One region of the Kitasatospora sp. NPDC059747 genome, then DNA from elsewhere that is predicted to be linked to it. Evidence: riboswitches for the same ligand, from Rfam matches in the RefSeq annotation. Region 1 holds a riboswitch; each other region holds the start of a gene.

Evidence for each region. A riboswitch is a leader RNA that binds a small molecule or an ion and turns the genes downstream of it on or off. The one in region 1 is predicted to bind cyclic di-AMP.
Region 2: linked by a shared signal. The riboswitch ahead of ACFV4G_RS20105 (transglycosylase family protein) and the one ahead of ACFV4G_RS08280 (hypothetical protein) in region 1 are both predicted to bind cyclic di-AMP.
Region 3: linked by a shared signal. The riboswitch ahead of ACFV4G_RS05880 (M23 family metallopeptidase) and the one ahead of ACFV4G_RS08280 (hypothetical protein) in region 1 are both predicted to bind cyclic di-AMP.

The regions. Positions count from the first base shown of each region.
Region 1 is NZ_JBHWGV010000013.1:8,990-16,218, reverse strand. Features, by position in the region: gene ACFV4G_RS08290 (IclR family transcriptional regulator) at 1-707, shown strand, start outside; gene ACFV4G_RS08285 (hypothetical protein) at 985-1,476, shown strand; gene ACFV4G_RS08280 (hypothetical protein) at 1,499-2,782, opposite strand; cyclic di-AMP (ydaO/yuaA leader) riboswitch at 2,784-2,956, opposite strand; gene ACFV4G_RS08275 (MoaF N-terminal domain-containing protein) at 3,436-3,765, shown strand; gene ACFV4G_RS08270 (alpha/beta hydrolase) at 3,885-5,054, opposite strand; gene ACFV4G_RS08265 (TIGR03618 family F420-dependent PPOX class oxidoreductase) at 5,285-5,722, shown strand; gene ACFV4G_RS08260 (TetR family transcriptional regulator) at 5,749-6,369, opposite strand; gene ACFV4G_RS08255 (SDR family NAD(P)-dependent oxidoreductase) at 6,508-7,229, shown strand, end outside.
Region 2 is NZ_JBHWGV010000043.1:5,739-12,967, reverse strand. Features, by position in the region: gene ACFV4G_RS20120 (glycoside hydrolase family 13 protein) at 1-192, shown strand, start outside; gene ACFV4G_RS20115 (LacI family DNA-binding transcriptional regulator) at 218-1,237, shown strand; gene ACFV4G_RS20110 (hypothetical protein) at 1,412-1,612, opposite strand; gene ACFV4G_RS20105 (transglycosylase family protein) at 1,890-3,227, opposite strand; cyclic di-AMP (ydaO/yuaA leader) riboswitch at 3,214-3,373, opposite strand; gene ACFV4G_RS20100 (hypothetical protein) at 3,736-4,713, opposite strand; gene ACFV4G_RS20095 (DUF397 domain-containing protein) at 5,285-5,557, shown strand; gene ACFV4G_RS20090 (ATP-binding protein) at 6,036-6,560, opposite strand; gene ACFV4G_RS20085 (helix-turn-helix transcriptional regulator) at 6,979-7,229, shown strand, end outside.
Region 3 is NZ_JBHWGV010000008.1:118,849-126,077, forward strand. Features, by position in the region: gene ACFV4G_RS05860 (PP2C family protein-serine/threonine phosphatase) at 1-244, opposite strand, end outside; gene ACFV4G_RS05865 (TetR/AcrR family transcriptional regulator) at 2,156-2,725, opposite strand; gene ACFV4G_RS05870 (alpha/beta fold hydrolase) at 2,764-3,591, opposite strand; gene ACFV4G_RS05875 (YiaA/YiaB family inner membrane protein) at 3,734-4,024, opposite strand; cyclic di-AMP (ydaO/yuaA leader) riboswitch at 4,277-4,435, shown strand; gene ACFV4G_RS05880 (M23 family metallopeptidase) at 4,448-5,281, shown strand; gene ACFV4G_RS05885 (hypothetical protein) at 5,339-6,268, opposite strand; gene ACFV4G_RS05890 (GNAT family N-acetyltransferase) at 6,311-6,967, shown strand; gene ACFV4G_RS05895 (sensor domain-containing protein) at 7,068-7,229, shown strand, end outside.

The sequences.
Region 1 (7,229 bases):
AGGCGCTGGCCGACTCCGGCGGCGTGGCGACGCTCAGCGAGCTCTCCACCACCTCCGGCCTGCCGATGCCGACCATCCACCGCCTGGTACGTACCCTCGTGCAGCAGGGTTACGTCCGCCAGGACACCGCCCGCCGCTACACCCTCGGCCCCCGGCTGATCCGGCTCGGCGAGACCGCCGGGCGCCTGCTCGGCAGCTGGGCCCGCCCCTACCTGGCCGAGCTGATGGAGGCCACCGGCGAGACCGCGAACCTCGCGGTCCTGGAGGGCGGCGAAGTGGTCTACGTCGGGCAGGTGCAGTCGCGCCGGTCGATGCGGATGTTCACCGAGGTCGGCCGGCGGGTGCAGCCGCACTGCACCGGCGTCGGCAAGGCGCTGCTCGCCCAGCTCCCCGAGGAGGAGGCCCGCGCCATACTCGGCCCCAACACGCTGCCCGCGCACACCGAGTACACCGTCACCGACCCGCAGGAGCTGCTGCACCAGCTCGCCGAGGCGCGCGAGCGCGGGTACGTCGTCGACGACCAGGAGCAGGAGATCGGGGTGCGCTGCATCGCGCTCGCCGTCCCGGGCGCGCCGACGCCGACGGCGCTGTCGGTCTCCGGCCCCGAGGCCCGCATCCGGGCGCTGGAGCAGCAGGACGGCGCGGCCTCGCTCGTCCCGGTGATGCACAAGATCGCGGCCCGGCTCGGGCAGGTCCTCGCACCCTGATGGGTGATCAGTTGAGGTGTCATGCGCAGGAAGTCGGACTGGTCGACTTCCTGCGCACGCGTTCCTCCGTTCGAGCGGACGGAGGGCGGGGCGCGGCGACGGCCGCCCGCCGCTCGGCCACCCTGGTGCGGACGCGGCCCGCGACAGCGCAGGCGGCCGGAGCACGAGGGCATGGTGAACGGCGATGGAGCGCAGGCGCAAGAGGCTTCGCGGCAGGACGGGGAACGCGACACGGAGCGGGACGTGGCTGACGGTGGCCGTGGCGGCAGGCTGTGCGGTGGCGACGCTGACCGCCGTCCCGTCGTGGGCCGGGCAGCGGCCCGACCCCCGTCCGGCCGTGCAGCTCGCGCCGGAGAGCCGGGCCGCGGCGCTGTCCGACTCCGACCTGGAGGTCGTCCGGCTCGACCCCAGCCCCGCGCCGCCCGGCGGCACCACGACCGTGCACGCCTTCGTCGCCAACCTCGGCCCGGACACCACCGCCTCGCCCTTCACCGTGATCGTCACCCTGCCGGAGGAGGTGACGGCGGTGGGCCCGTACTTCCCCGAGAACTGCGAGGCGTTCCTGGGCCGCGAGGTGCGCTGCACCTTCGGCCCCGGCCTGCCCGAGGGACGCAGCGCGACCGCGCTCGTCACGGTGCGGATCTCCCCCATGGCGCATACGGGCCTGCTGACCGGCGGGAAGGTCACGGTGATCAGCCCGGACGACCGGCACCCGCGCAACAACCGGCAGCCGTTCGACATCAGGGTCGTCGAGACGGCTGCCGGTTGAGGTCCGCTACGGCCGGTGACGGCTACCGGTACACGCGGACGTAGTCGGCGGCGAAGGTGATCGGGGCGGTCCCCTGCGGCGCGGGGTGGTACTGCCCCGCGCACACCGACAGGTTGAGGATCAGGTACGCCGAGAAGTTCGCGCCGACGCCCTTGCCGTCCGAGAACACCTTCACGCCGTTGACGTACCAGTCCACCGAGGTGGCGCCGTAGTACGTGCCGATGGTCACCCACTGGTCCTTCGCGACGGCGCTCGCGTTGGTGTAGTAGTCGAAGTTGCCCGGGTTGACGTGGTTGGTCAGCTCCAGGAGGTTCGGGTTGTCGGGGTGGTACTCGAAGGAGTCGATCTCCCCGTTGCCGTTCTTCCAGGTCCACAGGGCCGGCCAGGCGCCGGAGCCGGCCGGCAGCTTGACCCGGGTCTCGGCGTAGTCGCCGGTCTTGACCTGGAAGCCCTCACTGGAGCCCTCGGTGGTGAGGAAGCCCGTGTTCCAGGACTGCTTGCCGTTCTCCAGCGTGTTGCTGCCGGGGGTGGCGGTGAAGGTGGCGACGCCGTTGGCCACGCTGACGTTGTTCGGGTCCAGCCAGTCGAGCTTGTTGTCGTCCGGGTTGTGGTTGCCGTACTTGTACGCGGTGCTCTTGTCGCCGACCCAGCGCTGGCCCCAGTTGATCGGGCCGTTGAACTCGTCGGACCAGGTCAGCGACTTGCCGGCGATCGGGGAGGACGGCTCCGGGGTGCTCGGGGTGGCGGTGGCGCTCGGGGTCTGCGTGGGTGCCTGCGTGGGTGCCTGGGTGGGCGTGGGGGTGGGGGTGGGCATGGCCGACGGGGTGGTGGTCGGGGCCGGGGAGCTGGAGACGACGAGCTGCTGCGACGGCAGGTTGTGCCAGGCGCCGCCGAAGTCCTGCCAGAACCCGAACTGGGTGTAGGTGCCGGCCGGCAGGGCACGCGCGCCACTGGTGAAGGTGTAGCTCCACGGGCAGATCGGCACATTGCTGGCGTTGCCGGGGAAGTCGAGGTTGTTGCCGGCCGCGTCGCGCACGCCGACACCGACGGTCTTGGCGGTGAAGCAGGACGAGGAGTGGACGGTGAGGGTCGCGGTGGCGGCCCGGCCGGCGACCATCGTGGCCGGGGCGAGCCGGTCCTGGGTGACGGTCGGACCGGTGGCGGCCTGGGCGCCGGGCGCGGACTGGAGGCCGAACAGGCCGGCGCCGGTGATGGCGAGCGCGCCGGTGGCGGCGAGGGCGGCGGTGCGGCCGCGGTGGGACGGGCGGGCGTGGCGGGGCGCGGGGCGCCGGGCAGGCTTGTGCATGGGGTGTCCTCTGCGACGCCTGCGAGGTGAGCTGTCGGGTTCGGACTGAGAGGTCGCCCGGCCGCCGGTGGGAACGGCTTCACCCCAAGCCGCGGCCGGCACGCGCGAGGGCGTGCCGGGTCGTGGCGCTGACCTTGGTTCCCCCGCTCCCGTCCGCTGTGGTGCTCGGTTGCCCGCCGTCGGGTGGACGGGACTCGGCGTCCCGGCGGCGGGGTCCGCGAGGGCGGACGCCGTTGCAGGCTAGGCAGTCGGTCCGTGAACGGACAACTCGTCTCGGCCGGTTGTCGCGCAGCTCACAGTCGTGTCGATCAACTACGGTGCGCAGTGGATCAGTTGGCCGGCATCCCGGCGGGCCGTTGATGTTCGGGCGAGCCGGGCACCGATCCGGACCCCGGCGTCCGGCGCCCCGGCGGGTTCGAGGCGGTCGCGCCCGCCGAGCAGCCGGGTGCCGCCGGCCGTCGCGGTGCCGGTGCCGGTGTCACCTGTTGGCCGGCGGTGCCCTGGCGGGCCTTGCGTGGTGACGGTGACGGGGGTGCGTCTTCACTGGCAGTGGCGTGCGAGCTCGCCCGATCGGATAAATTGGAGGTCCGACATCCACCGTCGTGCACAAGAGCACCGCGCCCCCTCCCGCAGAGACGAGGAACCGCCGCACCATGACCGCGCCCCTGCCCGCCTTCGCCGGCCGCACCTACCTCTTCCGGGCCGACAACGGCGCGGCCTTCCGCAACGCCTACTCGGCCGACGGCAAGCGGCTGCGCTGGGAGGGCCTCGGCGAGTCGGCGGGCCAGTGGGAGGACGTGGCGCTCCACGTCGCCGAGGTCGCGCCCGAGGTGTACTTCGTCAGCTGGACGGAGCAGAGCGGCATCACCGTCAGCCACGTGATGGACCTGGTCCGGCTGACGGTGCGCGCGTTCTGGACCTTCGAGGGCGAGGGCGGCCGGGTCGGCGAGCTCCACACGGGGACGCTGGAGCGGGTGGCCTGAGGCCGGCCGGTCCGCGAGGCCGGCGACCGTCGGGCTGCGGAAGCCGGCCGGCTGCAGCGAGTCAGGCCGCGGGGACCGTCCGGCTGCGGGGCCCGGCCGTCAGCCTACGAAGGCCGGCTTCAGGCTGCGGGGGCCGGCTGATTCGGCTGGTTCGGAACCTTGAGGTGCTCGGACAGCCACTCCAGCGAGGACGGCAGCAGCTTGCTCCACGTCTCGAAGTTGTGGCCGCCGGTCTCCAGCATGCTGTACGAGACCTTCATCGGGCCGGGGCTCTGCACCGCGTCGATGAACGCCTCGGTGTCGTGCTTGTAGTCGCCGTCGCCCTGCTTCGTGCCCGCCAGCAGGACGGCCGCCTTGGGCTGCGGCAGGTTCTTGAGCCGCCACATCAGGTCGGCCTCGTCCCGGCGCTGCCGGCTGCCGCCGAAGAGGTCGCCGGTGGTCGGGTCCTCGGCGGCACGGTAGTAGCCGGAGAGGGAGACGGCGGTCGGGAAGACCTCCGGGTGGCGCATGGCGAGCTTGACCGCGCAGTAGCCGCCGGTGGAGTTGCCCATGAAGGCCCACGCCTGCGGGTCGGCGGAGACCCGGAAGCTCGCCTGGATCGCCGAGGGCACGTCCTTGGTGAAGTACGTGTCGGACTGCGCGCCGCCGGGGATGTCCTCGCACTCGGTGTCCTGCGGGAGGGCGGGCGAGGGACGCATGAGGACCATGACGGTCGGCTGCATCTTCCCCTCCTGGAGCAGCTTGAGCGCCGCGCCCGGGTAGTTGAACCGCGTGATCAGGTTCTCGGCCTGCCCGGGGAAACCGGTGCTGACGATCACGGCCGGGAACTGGCGCTGCGCGTACTCGGGCTGGAAGTACTGCGGCGGCAGGTAGACGTAGCCCTCCGTGGACAGCCGGGTGAGCTTGCCGTCGATCCGGACCTTGCGGATCTCGCCGGACTTGGCGGGCTCGCGGCCCATCGCGCCGCCGCCCTGGACGGAGGCGTGGCCGATCGTCTCCACGAGCAGGCGGCCGGAGGCGTCCGCCTTGTTGTGGATCACCACCGGGCCGTTGTCACCGCCGGTGCCGAGCAGGTCGTCCCAGCTGCTGTAGAAGGAGAAGTAGTTGTTGGCGACGAGGCCGAGCGCGGCGAGCACGGTGAACTGGGTGGCGAGCAGCGTGCCGATCCGGCCGAGCACCGCCTGCCAGGTCTTCCTCGCGAGTCTGGGCCACAGCCAGACCGTGGCGGCCATCATCACGACGGCGATCAATACGGTCAGCGCCAACACCTTGTGGCTCGTCAGACCCATGTCCTACTTGCTCCCACGCCTCGAACTCACACCCCCGCCGCTAGGACATCCGGGGCACCTCCCCGGTTCCCCGTCGGGACGCGATCTTCCACCCTAGCGGGCCGGGGTTCCGGGTGACGGATGACAACTTTCAGATAACAGAGTTTGAAATCTGTCATCTGAAAGTTGTCACCTCGCCGAGCCGAACCTGATAGAACGTCAGGTGATCGGGGATCCCTGGAGGTGGCGCGGTGGGCGGCTGGAACGAGGAGATCCGGGCTCGGGTTCGCGAGCCGCGGATCTGGTACGTGGCGACCACGGACGCCGAGGGCGCCCCGCACGTCACCCCGATGTGGGTGGACCTGGAGGGCGACCTCGTCCTGTTCAACACGGCCATCGGCCGCACGAAGGAGCGGAACCTGCGCCGCGACCCGCGCGTCTGCCTCTCCAACGCCGACCTGACCGATCCGTACGACCGGGTCCAGATCCACGGCCGCGCCGTCGGGTTCGTGACCGGCGAGCGCGCCGACCGCCGGATGGACGATCTCGCCCGCAAGTACCTCGGCGCGGAGCGCTACGAGTGGCGCATCCCCGGCGAGCGGCGCGTCACCGTCCTCATCGAGCCCACCCGCATCCGCCGCGTCGTCGGCGTCGAACCCCTGCCGGCCGCGGCCTTCGAGGACCGCTGACGCACAGCCTGCTCACGGCACCCGGCTCACGGCACCCGGCTCCACAGGCGCAGCCCCCCGGTGAGTTCGCGCATGCAGCGGGCGCCCAGCTCCTGAGGTGAACCCGGGCCCGTCGCGGGGGCGTCGGAGAGGGCCCACTCCTCCAGGGCGACCCGGATCGCGGCGGTCGCCGCAGCGGCGGCCAGGCGGATCTCCAGTGCGTCCGCGCCCTCCGGGCAGCGGTCGGCCAGGACGCCGCGCAGCCGTTCCTCGGAGTCGGCGTGCACGCGCTGCCAGGTGCTCGCGAGACGGGGGTCGCGCAGCAGGCTGCGGGTCCAGTGCATGGCCTCGGCGGCGGGCCCATCGGCCGGGGTCAGCGAGGCGACCGCCGAGCGCTCCAGCGCCTCGCGCACCGGCAGGTCGGCGGAGCTTTCCCCGAACAGTTCCACCCAGCGCCGCCCGCCGGCCGCGAGCAGTGGGGCGACGGCGTCCTCCTTGACTGAGAAGTACCGGTAGAAGGTGCGCAGCGAGATGCCCGCAGCGTTGGCGATCTCCTCGGCGGTGGTCGCCTCGGCGCCCCGTTCGGCGAAGAGCGCGGCGGCGGTGCGGGCGATGTCCAGCCGGGTGGCTTCGCGGCGGCGCTGGGTCAGGGAAGGGCGTCCGGTCACGGGCTCAGCGTACGCGTCTCGTGCCAGGGAGGCAGCTCACGCCGTGGCGGCATGTCGAGACTTATTGGCACGTTATGCCACTCGGGCGTACCGTGCCTCTAGAGGTCGAGAGACCACGGGAACGAACGGAGAACCACCATGGAGCGCTTCAGCGGACGGAACGTCCTGATCACCGGCGGCGGCTCGGGCATCGGCCAGGCCACCGTGCACCGGATCCTCGCTGAGGGCGGCAAGGTCGTCGCGGTCGACGTCAGCGCGGACGGCCTGCGGAGCACCGCGGACCGCGCGACCGCCGACGGCACCGCCGACCGGCTCACCACCGCGGTGCTGGACATCTCGGACGAAGGCGCCGTCGTGGCGGGCGTCGCGGAGGCCGTCGCGTGCCTCGGCGGGCTCGACGTCCTGGTCAACGCGGCCGGGATCCTGCGCTCCTCGCACACCCACGAGACCAGCCTGGAGTTCTGGAACAAGCTCCTCGCGGTGAACCTGACCGGCACCTTCCTGATGACCCGCGAGGCGCTTCCGGCGCTGCTCGCGAGCGGCGGCGGCGTGGTGGTCAACTTCAGCTCCACGTCGGCGAGTTTCGCCCACCCGTACATGGCCGCCTACGCCGCGACCAAGGGCGGCATCCAGTCCTTCACGCACGCCATCGCGTCGGAGTACTCGAAGCAGGGGCTGCGCGCGGTGTGCGTGGCGCCGGGCAGCATCGACAGCGGCATGACCAACAACCCGGGCCTGCCGGCCGACGCCGACTTCAGCCTGTTCACCAAGCTCGCCCCCGCCATCGGCCAGGGTTTCGCGGGGCCGGAGACCGTGGCGGGCGTCATCGCGATGCTGGCGTCGGACGACGGCGCGTTCGT
Region 2 (7,229 bases), on a different contig from region 1:
GTCGAGTGGCTGGACGCCCCGCAGGGCACGCTCGCCTTCCGCCGCGGCTCCTTCGTCTGCACGGTCAACGCGAGCGGCGAGCCGGTGCGCATACCCGCCCCGGGCACGCTGCTGCTCGCCTCGGCGGAACTGGTCGTGGACGGCGGCGAGACGGTGCTCGCACCGGACAGCACCGGCTGGTGGGCGGTCTGACGTGGTTGCAATAGGCTCTGGGACCGTGACTACGGCGCGACTTTCAGACATCGCGGCGCAGGCGGGGGTCAGCGAAGCCACCGTCTCCCGCGTACTCAACGGCAAGGCGAACGTCTCCGCCGCCACCCGGCAGACCGTGCTGGCGGCGCTCGACGTGCTCGGGTACGAGCGGCCGACCCGCCTGCGCCAGCGCAGCGCCGGGCTGATCGGGCTGATCACGCCGGAGCTCAGCAACCCGATCTTCCCCGCGCTCGCGCAGGTCATCGAGCAGGTGCTCAGCCGGCACGGCTTCACGCCGGTGCTGTGCACCCAGACGCCCGGCGGGTCCACCGAGGACGAACTGGTCGAGATGCTGGTGGACCGGGGGGTGGCGGGCATCGTCTTCGTCTCCGGTCTGCACGCCGACTCCACCGCCGACCACGACCGCTACGCCCGGCTGGCCGGGCGCGGGGTGCCGTTCGTCCTGATCAACGGTTTCAGCGAGCGGATCGACGCGCCGTTCATCTCGCCGGACGACCGGGCCGCCATGTGGATGGCCGTCCAGCACCTCGCCGAGCTGGGGCACGAGCGGATCGGGCTGGCGGTCGGCCAGAGGCGGTACGTGCCGGTGCTGCGCAAGATCGAGGGCTTCACGGCCGCGATGCGCACCGTCCTCGGGCGGACGCAGGAGGAGGCCGAAGAGCTGGTCCACCACACGCTGTTCAGCGTCGAGGGCGGGCACGCGGCGGCGGGCGCGCTGCTGGACAAGGGGTGCACGGCGATCGTGTGCGGCAGCGACATGATGGCGCTCGGGGCGATCCGGGCGGTGCGGCAGCGGGGGCTGTCGGTGCCGCAGGACGTGTCGGTGGTCGGCTTCGACGACTCGCCGCTGATCGCCTTCACCGAGCCGCCGCTGACGACGATCCGCCAGCCGGTCGAGGCGATGGCGACGGCGGCGGTGGACGCGCTGCTGGAGGAGGTGGGCGGGAACGCCGCCCAGCGCGGGGAGTTCATGTTCCAGCCGGAGTTGGTCATGCGCGGCTCCACGGGGGCCTGCGCGCGCTGAGGCCGGTGACGGCTGTGTGAAGGGCCCCGGAGGGCGGTTGCTCTCCGGGGCCCTTCGGCGTGCCGTGCCGGGCTGTGCTGGGCTTGTGCTGTGCTGTGCCGGGCTGTGCTGTGCTGTGCTGGGCTTGTGCTGCGCCGTGCTGGGCTGTGCCGCGAGTGCCGTGACGGGTCGGGGTCAGCCCTCCTGGACGGTCGGGCGGTCGGCGGTGACGCGGTGGCCGTCGGCGGCGTCGCCGGTGCGGGTCTCGGTGCGGCGACCGCGGGCCAGGTAGTCGCGCAGGATCAGTTCGACGGCGTCCTGGGGACTCTTGGTGCCGGAGAGCATCATCGCGTCGATCGCGAGGTTCGCGTCGAGCGTGACGGTGACCTGGGCCATGGGTGACTCCTCCTCGGGTGCAGAGCAGCAGCATGCCCGCTGGGCCGGGGTTTGACCACGCGAATGCTCCGATGCGCGGAGCCGCGGGTGCGCGCCGGGGGGAGGCGGCACGGACTTCGGAGGCGGGTACGCCGAAGCCCCGGGGAGAGCGACCAGTCTCTCCCCGGGGCGGTGGGCGGGTGACAGATAACAGATGATGAAATCTGTTATCTGTCATCTGTTCGCTGTCATCCGCGATCCGTCACCCGTCCCCGGCGGGACGGTTCCGGAAGGATCCTCAGACGCGGCCGGCGAAGTCCGGCGCCCAGTTGGCGATGGTCTGCAGGCGGACGCCCGAGCTCGGGTTGGCGGCCTCGACGTACTGGCCGCCGCCGATGTAGATGGCGACGTGGTAGACGCCGGAGTCCTGGCCGTTGTTGGACCAGAACAGCAGGTCGCCCGGCTGCAGGCTGTCCAGCGAGACGTGGGTGCTCGCGGCGGCCTGGTCGTTGGCGACGCGCGGGATGGAGATGCCCGCGGCGCGCAGCGCGGCCTGGGTCAGGCCCGAGCAGTCCCAGCCGCCGTTGCCGGTGCCACCGTAGACGTACGCCTGGCCGACCTGCGCCTTGGCGAAGCTGACCGCGGCGGCCATCGAGCCGGTGACGGCCGGGGCCGGGGTCTGCGCCTGGGCGGAGGGCTTGGCGGCGGGCTTCGAGGACGGCTTGGCGGCCGGGGTCTGGGCCTCGGCGGCCGGCTGGGCGTTCACGGCGTTCCCGGCGGAGGACTGGCCCGGCTTCTGCGAGCGGTCGAACCAGTTGAAGTCACCGGACTGGCCGGCCGGAGCCTGGGCGGAGTCGCCGAAGGACAGGTGCTGGCCCGGGTAGATGGTGTCCGGACCGTCGGTCAGGGTGCCGCGGTTCAGATCGTACAGGCGCTGCCAGCCGCCCTTGACGTTGTGCTTGTCGGCGATCGTGGACAGCCAGTCGCCGGCCACGACGGTGTAGTCCGAGGCACCGGCCTGGGTGGTGCCTCCCTGGGTCCAGTCCTGGCGCTTCTGCGCCCAGGTGCCCTTGGCGGAGTCGGCGGCGGCCGGGGCCTGCGCCTGGTCCTGCGCCGGGGCGGCGGGCTTGGCGGCGGGCTTCGGGGCCGGCTTGACGGCCGGGGCGGCCGGGGCGGCCGGGGCGGCCGGGGCGGCCTTCGCGGTGCTCGCGGCGGCGGAGGTGTCGACGGCGGCCGGGGCGCCGCCCGCGGTCAGGCCGGCCTGGACGGAGCACACGGGCCAGGCGCCGGGGCCCTGCGAGGCGAGGACCTTCTCGGCGACGGCGATCTGCTGGTCCTTGGTGGCCTGGTTGGCCTGCGGGGCGTACGAGGTGCCGCCGAAGGCGGCCCAGGTGCTGGAGGTGAACTGCAGGCCGCCGTAGAAGCCGTTGCCGGTGTTGATGCTCCAGTCGCCGCTGCTCTCGCACTGGGCGACCTTGTCCCAGGTGGCGACGGAGGCGGCGGAGGCGGTGCCGGAGGTGAGGCAGGGGATGGTGAGGCCGACGCCGGCGACGCCGAGGGCGGCGATCACGCGGCGGGTGCGGCTGGACAGGCGAGTGCCGTTGGTGGGCAGCATGAAGACGCGGTCCTCTCCCACGCCTGCGAGGTGAGCTGTCGGATTCGGGCCGGAGTTGCCCGGCCGCGCTGTGGCGCGGCTTCACCCCTAGCCCAGGACCGTTCCGTGGATCGGTCCGGGGCGACTTACCTGTGGGTCCCCCGCTCCTGCCGTGGTGCGTTTTCGCGCTTCCAGCGCACCCGACGGCAGGACTCGGCGTTGCGGATGTGCTGGGTCCGTGTGGTCACGAACGGGGAGCACGTTAAGCAGACTTAAGTACGAACTGCAAATACCTGTGATGCGCATCACGGATTATGGAAAGCCACCAAAACTTTCCTTCTCCAAGATCGAAAATGATCGTTTTCTCGCAATAAACCTGCGGATGTGCACAACTGGCAGGTTCTCAGGAATCGCATGACGGGCGGTCACCCGATCGCAAACAATCACAGAACGGACATCTCGCGCATTCGGCTCTTAATTCCCTTACGCCGCAAGCCGAAAGGACCCGGAGCGCGATCGCTCCGGGCCCTTCCGTACGCGTTGTCGGCGGTTACTCGCCGGCGGCCTCCCCGGTCGCCCCGGAGGCCGTCCCACCGGCGGCGTGGGCCGCGCGGGAGCCCTCGGAGGCGGCCTCCGCCGCCTCGGCCTCGGCCTGGGCCTGCGCGGCGGCCAGGGCCTCCGCGGACGGCGCCGGCAGCGCGGCCAGGTACAGCGAGGCGATGAGCTGGCCGACCGTCTGGTAGGCGCCGAGCGGCGCGGCGGACGGGCAGCCGGTCTCCTCGGCGGCCGTGGCGAGCAGCTCGGAGTCCGCCTCCGGGCCGATCACCAGCGGGGCCAGCGCGGGGCGCTGCGAGCCGGTCTCCTTGAGGTGCGCGACGGCGGCGGCGACCGAGCCGGGCACGTCGAGCGCGGCGGGGACGACCGGGACGGCCAGGCGGGCGGCCAGCAGCACGCCGGTGATGCCGGCGGCGGCCGCGGCGTCCTCGCCGCCGACGGTGGTCAGCACGACGCCGTCCGCGGCGGTCGCGATGGCGAACAGGCGGGCGCGGTCGGCGCGGGCCAGCCCGGCCTCGGACAGGCGGACGTGGACGGCCTCGGCCAGCAGCGGGTGCGGGCCCAGCACGTCGGTGACGTGCGCGCCGTACTCGGCGGCGAGTGCGTGGAGTTCGGGCAGGAAGTCGTGCGGGCCGGGCACCAGGGGTACCAGGATCGGTGCCGGGACGCCGGCCTCGGCGGCGGCCGCCAGCAGCTCGCCGATGCTGCGCTCGGTGCCGTCCGCGCCCTCGGCGCCGTCGCCGGGGAGGTAGCCCACCGCGGTCTGGACGCCGTTCTGCTCGCTGCGGACGATCGAGAGCAGCTCCTCGACGACCGAGCGGGACTCGGGCCCGGCGGTCGCGGGCACGGCGAGCACCAGGGCCGGGGAGCCGGACGGGATCTCGGGGCGCTCGGGGCGACGGTGGCGCCCCCGCGCACGGGAGCCTGGAGTGCGAACGGGCAGTGGCGCGCCCGGGATGGCTGCGGTGCTCATGGCGGAGATCGTAGGACATCGGCCCGTCAGGGCTGCAGTCGGCTGCCGTGCCGGTTTCGCGCGAGCGTGGTGTGCGCGGCGCGCGGAGCTCTCGCGTGCGCGGGTCGATGAGCGGTCATTAGGTCATATTCCGGACATACCTGGCCCAACCCCCGCGCGTCCGCCGGTATCTCCTGGAGACGTGTCCGGTGGGGCGTCACGTTGCACCTGTGGCGCGTGAGATGTCTCACAGTCGACGGGCGGTCTGACGGAGGGTCACGAGTGCGCGACTCCCGGCTTTCGAAGATCAACATTTAGCGGGGAGCCGCTCACGGCCGGTTATCGGAAGCGGGCCGGTTCGGTCGGCTATGTCCGTTTACGTACCGTCAGGAGAAGGGTCCGTGAAGAGTTCAGGTCGGCCGGTGAAAGGCCTCGTGCACCTGCACCGTCTCGTGCTGATGCACGTGCACAAGGGCTATCATCGCGTCAAGTGAGGCGTTGTGCCGGGCTGGTACGGGGCCGGCCCGTTCGTTCGGCGGGTGCCGGGGGCGCCGCGCTGGACCGCAACTCCGGGGCTCTTCGGGAGACTTCTATGCACGACTCGCACGAATCGCAGGAACTGGGCGGCTCGTACGGTCCCTACAACGGGATGGCCGCCACCGAGCTGGAGGGAGTGGTCTGGCAGAAGAGCCTGCACAGCAACTCCCAGGGCAACTGCGTCGAGTTCGCCGCGCTGCCGGGGGGCGACGTGGCGATGCGCAACTCGCGCTTCCCGGACGGTCCGGCGCTCATCTACACGCGGGCCGAGATCGCCGCGATGCTGTTGGGGGCCAAGGACGGGGAGTTCGACCACCTGTCCGCCTGACCGGACGTCCGTCCGGCCGTTCACCGGGCCGTCCGGCCGCTTCACCGGACGTCCGTCGGTCCGGCCACCGCTCCGCACCAGGAGCCATCGGGGGGCCGTCGTGGGTGCTGACACCACGGCGGCCTTTGTCTTCTCCGCGGGCTCGGCCCCGCGGTCGTCCGCGCGGTTCGTCACGCGCTCGGTCACATGCTCGGTGGTGTGCCTCTTCGCGGGCTTCTCCACCGTCCGGTGCGCTGCTGTCCCGCGTAACGCTGCCCCGTGCACTGCTGTCCGGTGCGTTGCTGTCCCGCGCACTGGCGGCCCGTCGGCCGTCGGGGGCGCACTGGTCGTGGCGGGTGCGCTGCGGGGGGCCGGTGGGTCTCCGGCGCGAGCCCGGCGAGGGCGAACTACCGCTTCTTCCCGGGGTTTCGGTCCTCCCGGGGCGTCCATCGATCCGGGGACGCGTGCCCGCGCTGCGGGGGTGCGTGCCCGTCCGCCGCTAGGCGGAGCGCCGGTGCCGGCCACCGAGTTCGGGGGTCGCGGCCTGCGCGTCGGCCTCGAACAGCGCCCAGACGACCTTGCCCCCGCCCAGCGGGTGCCAGCCCCAGGAGTGGCTGAACGAGTCCACCAGGTGCAGCCCGCGGCCGGATTCGGCCACGAAGTCCGCCTCCCGGGCGACCGGGCCGGTGCTGCTCGGATCGCTGACCGCGCAGACGATCTGCGGCGCGCGGTGCACGAGGCTTATTCGGATCGGCAGCCTGCCGTCACCACCGTGCTGTGTGGGAAAGTCGTACTCGCCCAGGGCGCCGCCCACCGGGTCGGGCCGTGCGCCGATCGCATGCCGCAGCGCGTTGGTCACGAGTTCCGACGCGACCAGCGCGACGTCGTCGAACAGCTCCATCAGCCCCCAGCGCTGCAGAGCGGTCCGGGCGAAGTCACGTGCGGTTCTGACGGCTTCGAAGCGAGGAGCGAGCGTACAGGTGACCACGTGGGGGTCAACCGCCAAAGCCGTACCGGTGCCCATGAAGAGCTCCTCCCATAAGGGGGCGGACACGGCTGGACCCGCCGGGGTCATGCCGGTCACCTCCGACTCGCTCGGCCGCACGGCCCCCTCCTCGACGAGGCGCGCGCGCACACGAAGGCCCGGTGGCGTGGGGGACGCTGCCGGGCTGGTGCACGGAGTCGCGCGTGGGGTCGACGCGGAGCCCGCGGGATTGCCAGGGATGTGCAGGTGCACGTGCACCATGGTCCTCTGCGCTCACTGCAGATGCAAGAGTCGATTCACGTGCAGTCGCACTATTGGCATATGCAAGCGCCGGATGCACGTGCATCCTGGTGTGTGGAGTGCAGAACTGATAGGAACATCCGTCAGTATCGGCACCGTGAGCGCTCAACTGATGGCAGACTGTGCGCTGTTTGCCCTAGGTGGAGGTTTCGACCGCATGACCACAGTTCAGCCGGGCGGCGGCTCGATGGTCCGCCGGATCCTCCTCGGCTCACAGCTGCGACGCCTGCGTGAGGCGCGCGGCATCACCCGCGAGGACGCCGGCTACGCGATCCGCGCCTCCGAGTCCAAGATCAGCCGCATGGAGCTCGGCCGGGTCAGCTTCAAGGAGCGCGACGTCGCCGACCTGCTCAGCCTCTACGGCGTGGACGACGGCCTGGAGCGGGAGGCCCTGCTCGGCCTGGTCCG
Region 3 (7,229 bases), on a different contig from region 1:
GCGCACTGCCCGCGAGGGCCGCGCACACGAGCACCAGCAACCGCCCGCGCGGCAGCACGAGCCCGCCGACCACGAGCGGCAGCACGAGCGCCGACGGGGGCCAGCTGTACGGCAACGCGAGCGGCAGCAGCCCGAGCACCACCGTGAGCACCAGCAGCACGACGAGCGCGTCCCGCCCGGCCCGAGCGTCCCCGTCCAACAGCCGCCCGTACCACCGCCGCACCCTCCCGACCAGCGCGGGCAACAGGACCTCCACCAAACGGGTGGGCGGTCCCCGGTCATGACCCCCCAGTCAGCCCCGCCACACTAGCCCCCAACAGAAACGTTCCCTCCGCCCCCACCCCCGAGCCCCCGCATGAGAAGTCGCCCCCGCCGACTTCCCGCGCCTTCCGGACCGCCGCAGCCCGCTCCCAGGCCCTCTCGCGCCCTCGCCAACTTCCCTCCCCGCATGGGAAGTCGCCCCCGCCGACTTCCCGCGCCTTCCGGACCGCCACATTCCGCCCTCAGGTCCTCCCGCGCCCTCGCCAACCTCTCTCTCCCGCACGGGAAGTCGCCCCCGCCGACTTCCCGCGTCGCCCTCATCCCGCCGCCGCACGGCCCCGGAGTGCGCTCTCTCGTCACGCCCGCTCGCGCGAGAAGTCGATCCCGCCGACTTCCTGTGCACTCCGGATCACCGCAGCCCGTTCCCGGCCCCCGCGCGGCCTCACCTACCTCCCCCTCCCCGCGAGAAGTCGATCCCGCCGACGCCGGGTCGGCAGGGCTCGCGCCAGGCTCTCCGTGCGCTCGCTGGCCTCACTGCGCAGGAGGTCGCCCCCGCCGACTTCCCGCGCGCTCCGGATCAACGCGGCCTGTCCCCGGCCCCGCGCACATTTGCCAACCTCGCTCCCCGCGCGAGAAGTCGATCCTGCCGACTTCCCGCGCCGCCCTCATCCCGCCGCCGCACCGCCCCGGAGCGCGCTCTCCCGCCACGCCCGCCCGCACGAGAAGTCGGCTCCGCCGACTTTCAGCGCGCTCTCGGTGTCCTGCAGAAGCGTTCCTTCAGCGTGTCGCGCGCCCCGTTCTTGCCCTCCTGCCCTCTTGCTCGCCGCGCTGCGCGAGAAGTCGATCCCGCCGACTTCTCACGTGCCTCCGGGGACGAGCAGAACCGTTTCATCGCCGCCATGCGCAGAGTGCGCCGCCTCCCCACCAATTGCACCGCGCCAAAAGTCGGCCCATTCGACTTCCAGCGCGCTGCCGCTTCTGCCAGGCTCCGTGCGCGAGGCGCCGGCCGGGGCGACTTCTCATGCGGCTTGCCCAGTGCCCCACGGGTCTGCGCCCGCCGCATGAGAAGTCGCCCCTGCCGACTTCCCGCGCTGCCACCCGACCCCGTGGCCTCGACCTCGTCCGCATGAGAAGTCGAATCGGCCGACTTCTCGTGCGTTGTGCCCCGGGATTCCAGGGCGCGCAGGATGTCGAACCTGTCGACTTTTCGTACTGTCCTCGGGTGGCGGGGGTGGGGCGGTCGCGTCCTGCTCACCTGGGAGGTCGATCTCGCCGATTTCCCGCGCTGCCCTCAACCTGCTGCCGCGCCCTCGCGTGGCGAGTGGCCCGGTACTGTCGGCGCGAGGGGTTGCCGGCCTCGGGGGCGCGATCAGGACCGGCCCGAGTTCGGTCGCGCGAGAGGTCGAATCGGCCGACTTCTCGTGCGTTGTGCCCCGGGATTCCAGGGCCCGTAAGAAGTCGAACCTGTCGACTTTTCGTGCGGTCCTCGCGTGGCGGGGGAGGGGGCGGTCGCGTCCTGCTCGCCTGGGAGGTCGGTCTCGCCGACTTTTCGTGCTGCCCTGAACCTGCTGCCGCGCCCTCGCGTGGCGAGTGGCCCGGTACTGTCGGCGCGAGGGGTTGTCGGCCTCGGGGGCGCGATCAGGACCGGCCCGAGTTCGGTCGCGCGAGAGGTCGACTTGGCCGACTTCTCGTGTGTTGTGCCCCGGGATTCCAGGGCCCGTAAGAAGTCGACCCTGCCGACTTTTCGTGCTGCCCTGAACCTGCTGCCGCGCCCTCGCGTGGCGAGTGGCCCGGCACTGTCGGCGCGAGGGGTTGTCGGCCTCGGGGGCGCGATCGGGACCGGCCTCGATCTCGTCTGCGTGAGAAGTCGACGCGGCCGACTTCTCGTGTCGCCTCAGGCCTTTGGCCAGGTGTGGAGGCCGCTCGTCAGGGTGGTGATGAGGCGGTCGTGGGTGGTGGTCAGGTCTTCGGCGAGTTGGAAGGCTCCGGCGATCGAGAGGGACGCGAAGCCGTGGGCGAGGGAACGGACGGTGCGGGCGGCGTGGATGGCTTCGGAGCCGTCGAGGCCGTACTCCCGCAGGACGGCGACGATCACCCCCACCAGCCGGGCCGCCGCCGCGTTGAGGTCGTCGTCCGCCTGGGGGGCCTGCGGCAGGGCGTTGTACCGGTGCGGGTACGCCGTCGCGTAGGCGTGGTAGGCGCGGAGGACGGCGGCGACGGCGTCGTCCCCGCTGCGGCCGAGGGCGGAGTCGGCGAGTCGGGCGGCCAGTTCCTCGGTGACGCGGACGGCGATGAGCCGCCGCAGTTCCGTGAGGCCGCCGCTGACGTGCTTGTACAGGGAGGGGGTGGCGACGCCGGCCCGGGTGGCGACGGCGGCGAGGGTGAGGCCGTCCGGGCCCTGGTCGTCGATGAGGGCGAGGGCGTGGTCGACGACCTGCTCGGGCGTCAGTCCGACTCGGGGCATGGCTCGGTCTCTCTGTGTCGTGATCCGGGGGAGGAGGCTCAGGCGATCTCGGCGAGGAAGGGCAGCAGGGCACCGGCGACGGCCTGCGGGTTGTCGGCCATCGGGTAGTGCCCCGAGCCGTCGATCATCACCTTCCGGGCGCCGAGCGCCGCGGTCTGCCGGTCGGCGACGACCTCCGGCTTCGGGAAGTCGGGGTCCTTGGTGCCCATGAGGACGAGCGCCGGGCACCGCACGGCGGCGGTCCAGCCGACGGGCGAGGAGTCGCCGCGGACGTGTCCGCGGGTGGCGGTCCTGCGGCCGGGGGTGCGCAGCGCGTCGACGAGCCCGGCCACGTACGCGTCGAAGTCGGCCGGCTTGGCGCCCGGGTAGGCGAGCTTGCGGTGGTAGAAGCCCCAGAACGCGGGCCAGTGGATGACGACGGTCCCCATGGCGTGGACGACGCCGCGCATGAGGGCGTTCTGCGGGAGGTTCTCGATGAAGGCGTCGATCAGGACGATCCCGGCGACCCGCTCGGGCGCGTCCCCGGCGACCTTGACGACGGTCGCCCCGGTGTAGGAGCTGCCGGCCAGGACGGCCCGCTCGATGCCGAGGTGGTCGAGCAGGGCGAGGACGTCGGCGGCGATGGCGCCCGGCGCGTAGTCGTTCCAGGCGATCGAGGACTCGCCGAAGCCGCGCAGGTCCATGGTGATGACGCGGTGGCCGGCGGCGGCGAGAAGCGGGACGAGGTGCCGGTACGAGCGGCGGCTGTCGAGCATCCCGGGGAGGAGGACGACGGGGGTGCCGTCGCCCTTCAGGGTGTCGTCGAAGGCGATCCGGCCGCCGGGAACGTCGAGGTACTGGGTGTCCGGGGTGGTGGTGCCGTTCATGGTGGGCCTCCTCGGTCCGCTGCTGCGGTGGCATCGGCGGTGCTGCCGATAGCCCTAAAGCTAAGGCTAATAGCCTTAGCCGTCAAGCTATCGGCCCGCCCGATGTGAGGAGGCCGTCCGCGCCGACCGGCACCCCGCCCCCTCACGTCCCTTCGACCTTGAACGGGTCGTGCTCGCTGAGCAGCTTCTCCAGCCGGGCCTGGTCCACCCGGGTGACGATCTCGTTCGTCTCCTGCTTGTCCCGGATGACCTTGGCGAGCGTGAAGGAGGAGGTGACGGTGTAGAGCAGGCCGATCCCGAGGAAGGCCCGGGTCCAGGCCCCGACCGGCAGGTAGGCGATCCCGAGGGCGAGGGCGGTGCCCGACAGGGCGAAGGAGAGCACGGCCTGGAGGTAGTACGCGGCCGTGGTGCGTGACTGCATCGGTGCGTTCATGGCGCCAGGATGGCGGCGGTCCGGCCGCCGCACATGAGTAGGAGTACTCAGACGGGCCTGGTCGGGCCGTCGTTCGGTGATGCCCAATCACGTTAAGTAGTGCCAGGGGTGGGTAAGAGTCGCAAATCAGTCATAGGGCACAAGCCGCCCGCCCGGTTGTCGGCCGTCCCGGGCGGATGGCTTGGAATCAGGGCGCCCTAGGATTAACGTTTGATAACGCAGCGCGGTCGAAACGCCGTACCCAGACGGCACCGTGCGCCGTCGCCTAATCCCGCCGGCCGGCCTCCGGGCAGGTCAGGGAGCCGGGGAACCACGTTCCTTGGGGTGAATCGGCGGGGCCCCGGCCCGGCCGTAGGAGACCTTCCTGCTCCGAACCCGTCAGCTAACCCGGTAGGCGCGAAGGAAGGAAAGGAGCACGCCTCCGTGGCGTCGACGCACACCCCGGCACAGCCCGCCGGCCCTGCCGCCGGTACCCAGCTCCTCGACCACCCCCGTCCGGCCGGGGACGAGTTCCCGGCCCCGGAGGCCGAGGCCAACCGCCACCGGATGCCGCGTCAGACCCGCGGAGCCTCCCCGCTGCTCGGCGTCACCGCCGTCGCCGCCACCCTGGGCGCCACCGGCTTCGCCTCCGCGACCCCGGCCGCCGCGCCCGCCGTCGAGTCCCCGGACGAGGCCCCGGTCGCGCTCGCCGCAGACCCCGGCCTCGCGCTCGCCGCCCGCATCCAGCAGCAGGCCGACGGCCAGCGCACCGCCGCCGAGGAGAGCGCCCGCGTGCAGGCCGCGCAGGAGGCCCAGGCCAAGGCCGCCGCCAAGGAGGCCGAGGCGAAGAAGGCCGCTGACGACGCCGAGAAGGCCAAGGCCGCCGCCCTCACGCTGCCGGTGCGCGACTACAACCTGAGCGCCCACTACGGCCAGAGCGCCCGCTACTGGGCGCACCTGCACACCGGCCTGGACTTCGCCGCCGGCACCGGCACCGCCGTGTTCGCGGTCGGCCAGGGCACGATCACCTCGGCCGGCTGGTCCGGCGCGTACGGCTACCGCATCGTCGAGACCCTGCCCGACGGCACCGAGATCTGGTACTGCCACCTGTCCTCGATCATCAAGGGCAGCGGCACGGTGACCTCCGGCCAGCAGATCGGCAAGGTCGGCGCCACCGGCAACGTCACCGGCCCCCACCTGCACCTGGAGGTCCGCCCGGGCGGCGGCGCCCCGGTCGACCCGGAGACCTGGCTCCAGCAGCGCGGCCTGAACCCCTAGCCGCCGCGCAACGCAAACAGGAAAGGCCCCGACCGTCGCCGGCCGGGGCCTTCCGCATCAGTCCCGTTCCGACGGCTCCGACGGCCTCGACGATTCCAGCGATTCCGACGGCTCCGACGCCTGCGGCAGCTGCGCCAGGTACGCCTCGATCTCCGCCGGCCCCGGCTCCGGCGCGAGCTCCGGGAACTCCTCGACCAGCAGCCGCGGCAGCCCCGGCACCGTCCAATCGCCGCACAGCGCGAGCGCCGCCTGCACCGCCGCGTCCTCGAACTGCCCGAAGTCCCCGGCCAGTTCGTCCGGCATCGGGCGCCCCAGCGCGTTCAGCTCGGCGAGGTTGCGGTAGCTGCGCCGCATCAGGCCCTGCTCCAGCAGCCGCCGCGCACCGTCCGTGGCCATGCCGACCGACAGCACCCGGCCCGGGCCCCAGCCCTGCTCGTCCGGCTCGTCCAGCCACCCGGCCTCGGCCAGCGCGGCGAACGCGTCCAGCCGGTCCTCCTCGGCCAGTTCGAGGAACCCGGCGAGCCAGTCCCGCACGGCGGCCCCGTCCGTGACGTCCACCCCGTGCGCGCGCAGCAGCACCGCGTACAGCCGGGGCCACGTCACCAGGTCCGCCCGGCGCAGCAGCCCGGCCGCGACCTCGCCCTGCCACTCGGCCTCGGCGTGCAGCCGCTCCTGCCGCTTGGCGTTGAGCCGCTTCGCCGCCCGCTGGTGGTCGACCAGCAGCCGGACGGCCTCGCCGTACGCGAACGGGTCCTCGTCGGGGGCGGGCTGGACGTACAGGTGGAGCCGCTCGTACAGCAGGTGCTCCACGGCGTCCGAGGTCAGTTCGGGCCAGCCGTCGCGCATCCTGCCCTCGCCCAGCTCCAGCAGCGCCAGCACCGTGCGCAGCGGCGCCTCGGCCACCGGGGTGCGGCCCTCCGCCGCCGCCCAGGCGAGCAGGTCGGCGGCCCTGGTGCGCGGGGCGAGCCGCAGGTCTTCGTCGTTCATAGCTCGAACGGTAACCGCTGGTCGGGGGTAGGGTCGGCAGCCATGGTCCCCGTACGTCTCACCGGCCCCCGGCTGGCCATCCGCGAGTACCACCACACCCCGGAGGAACTGGACGCGCTGCACGCGCTCTTCGGTGACCCGGAGGTCACGCGGTACCTCCCGTTCGAGCCGCGCGACCACGAGGCCTGCGCGGACCAGCTCGCCCTCTACCTGGAGGGGGCGATGGAGGAGGAACGCGACACCTACCGGCTGGCCGTCACCCTCCACGGCGCCGATGCCGCACCCCGAGCCGACGCCCGAGCCCGAGCCGAAGCCGACGCCGCACCCCGAGCCGACGCCGGAGCCGACGACCCGGCGGACGCCGCGCCGATCGGCCAGGCCGCCCTCACCCTCGGCCCGTACCGGTCGGCCGAGCTCGGGTACGTGCTGCGCCGGGACGCGTGGGGGCACGGCTACGGGAGCGAGACCGCCCGGCTGCTGTGCGTCCTCGCCTTCGACCACCTCGGCCTGCACCGGCTGGCCGCCTCCGTGGACGTCGACAACGCGGCCTCCGTCCGGGTGCTCGGGAAGCTCGGCTTCCAGCGGGAGGGCCGGGTCCGGCACGACGTCCTCAAGGGCGGCGTCTGGTCCGACTCGTACCTGTACTCGCTCCTCGCCGACGAGTGGCGGGGGAGCGGAACGGCGGGTACGGGGGGTTAACCCCACCCCGGATCCGCCAGGCCTCCGGATGCCGCCGGACCACCCCGCCCCACAAGAATGGAACCGTCAGCAGGGGAACGAGACGGGCAGGGGCCGGGACATGAGCAGCTTCACCACACACGACCGCGACTGGGACGTCCTGGACGGCCACGACGGCCGCACCGGCGAGCGCACCGACGACAGCCGCCCCGCCCGGGCCCGCCGCACCGAGGAACCGCCGCCGTTCTGGCGGGCGCCGTTCTCCGCGCACTACTACCGCGAG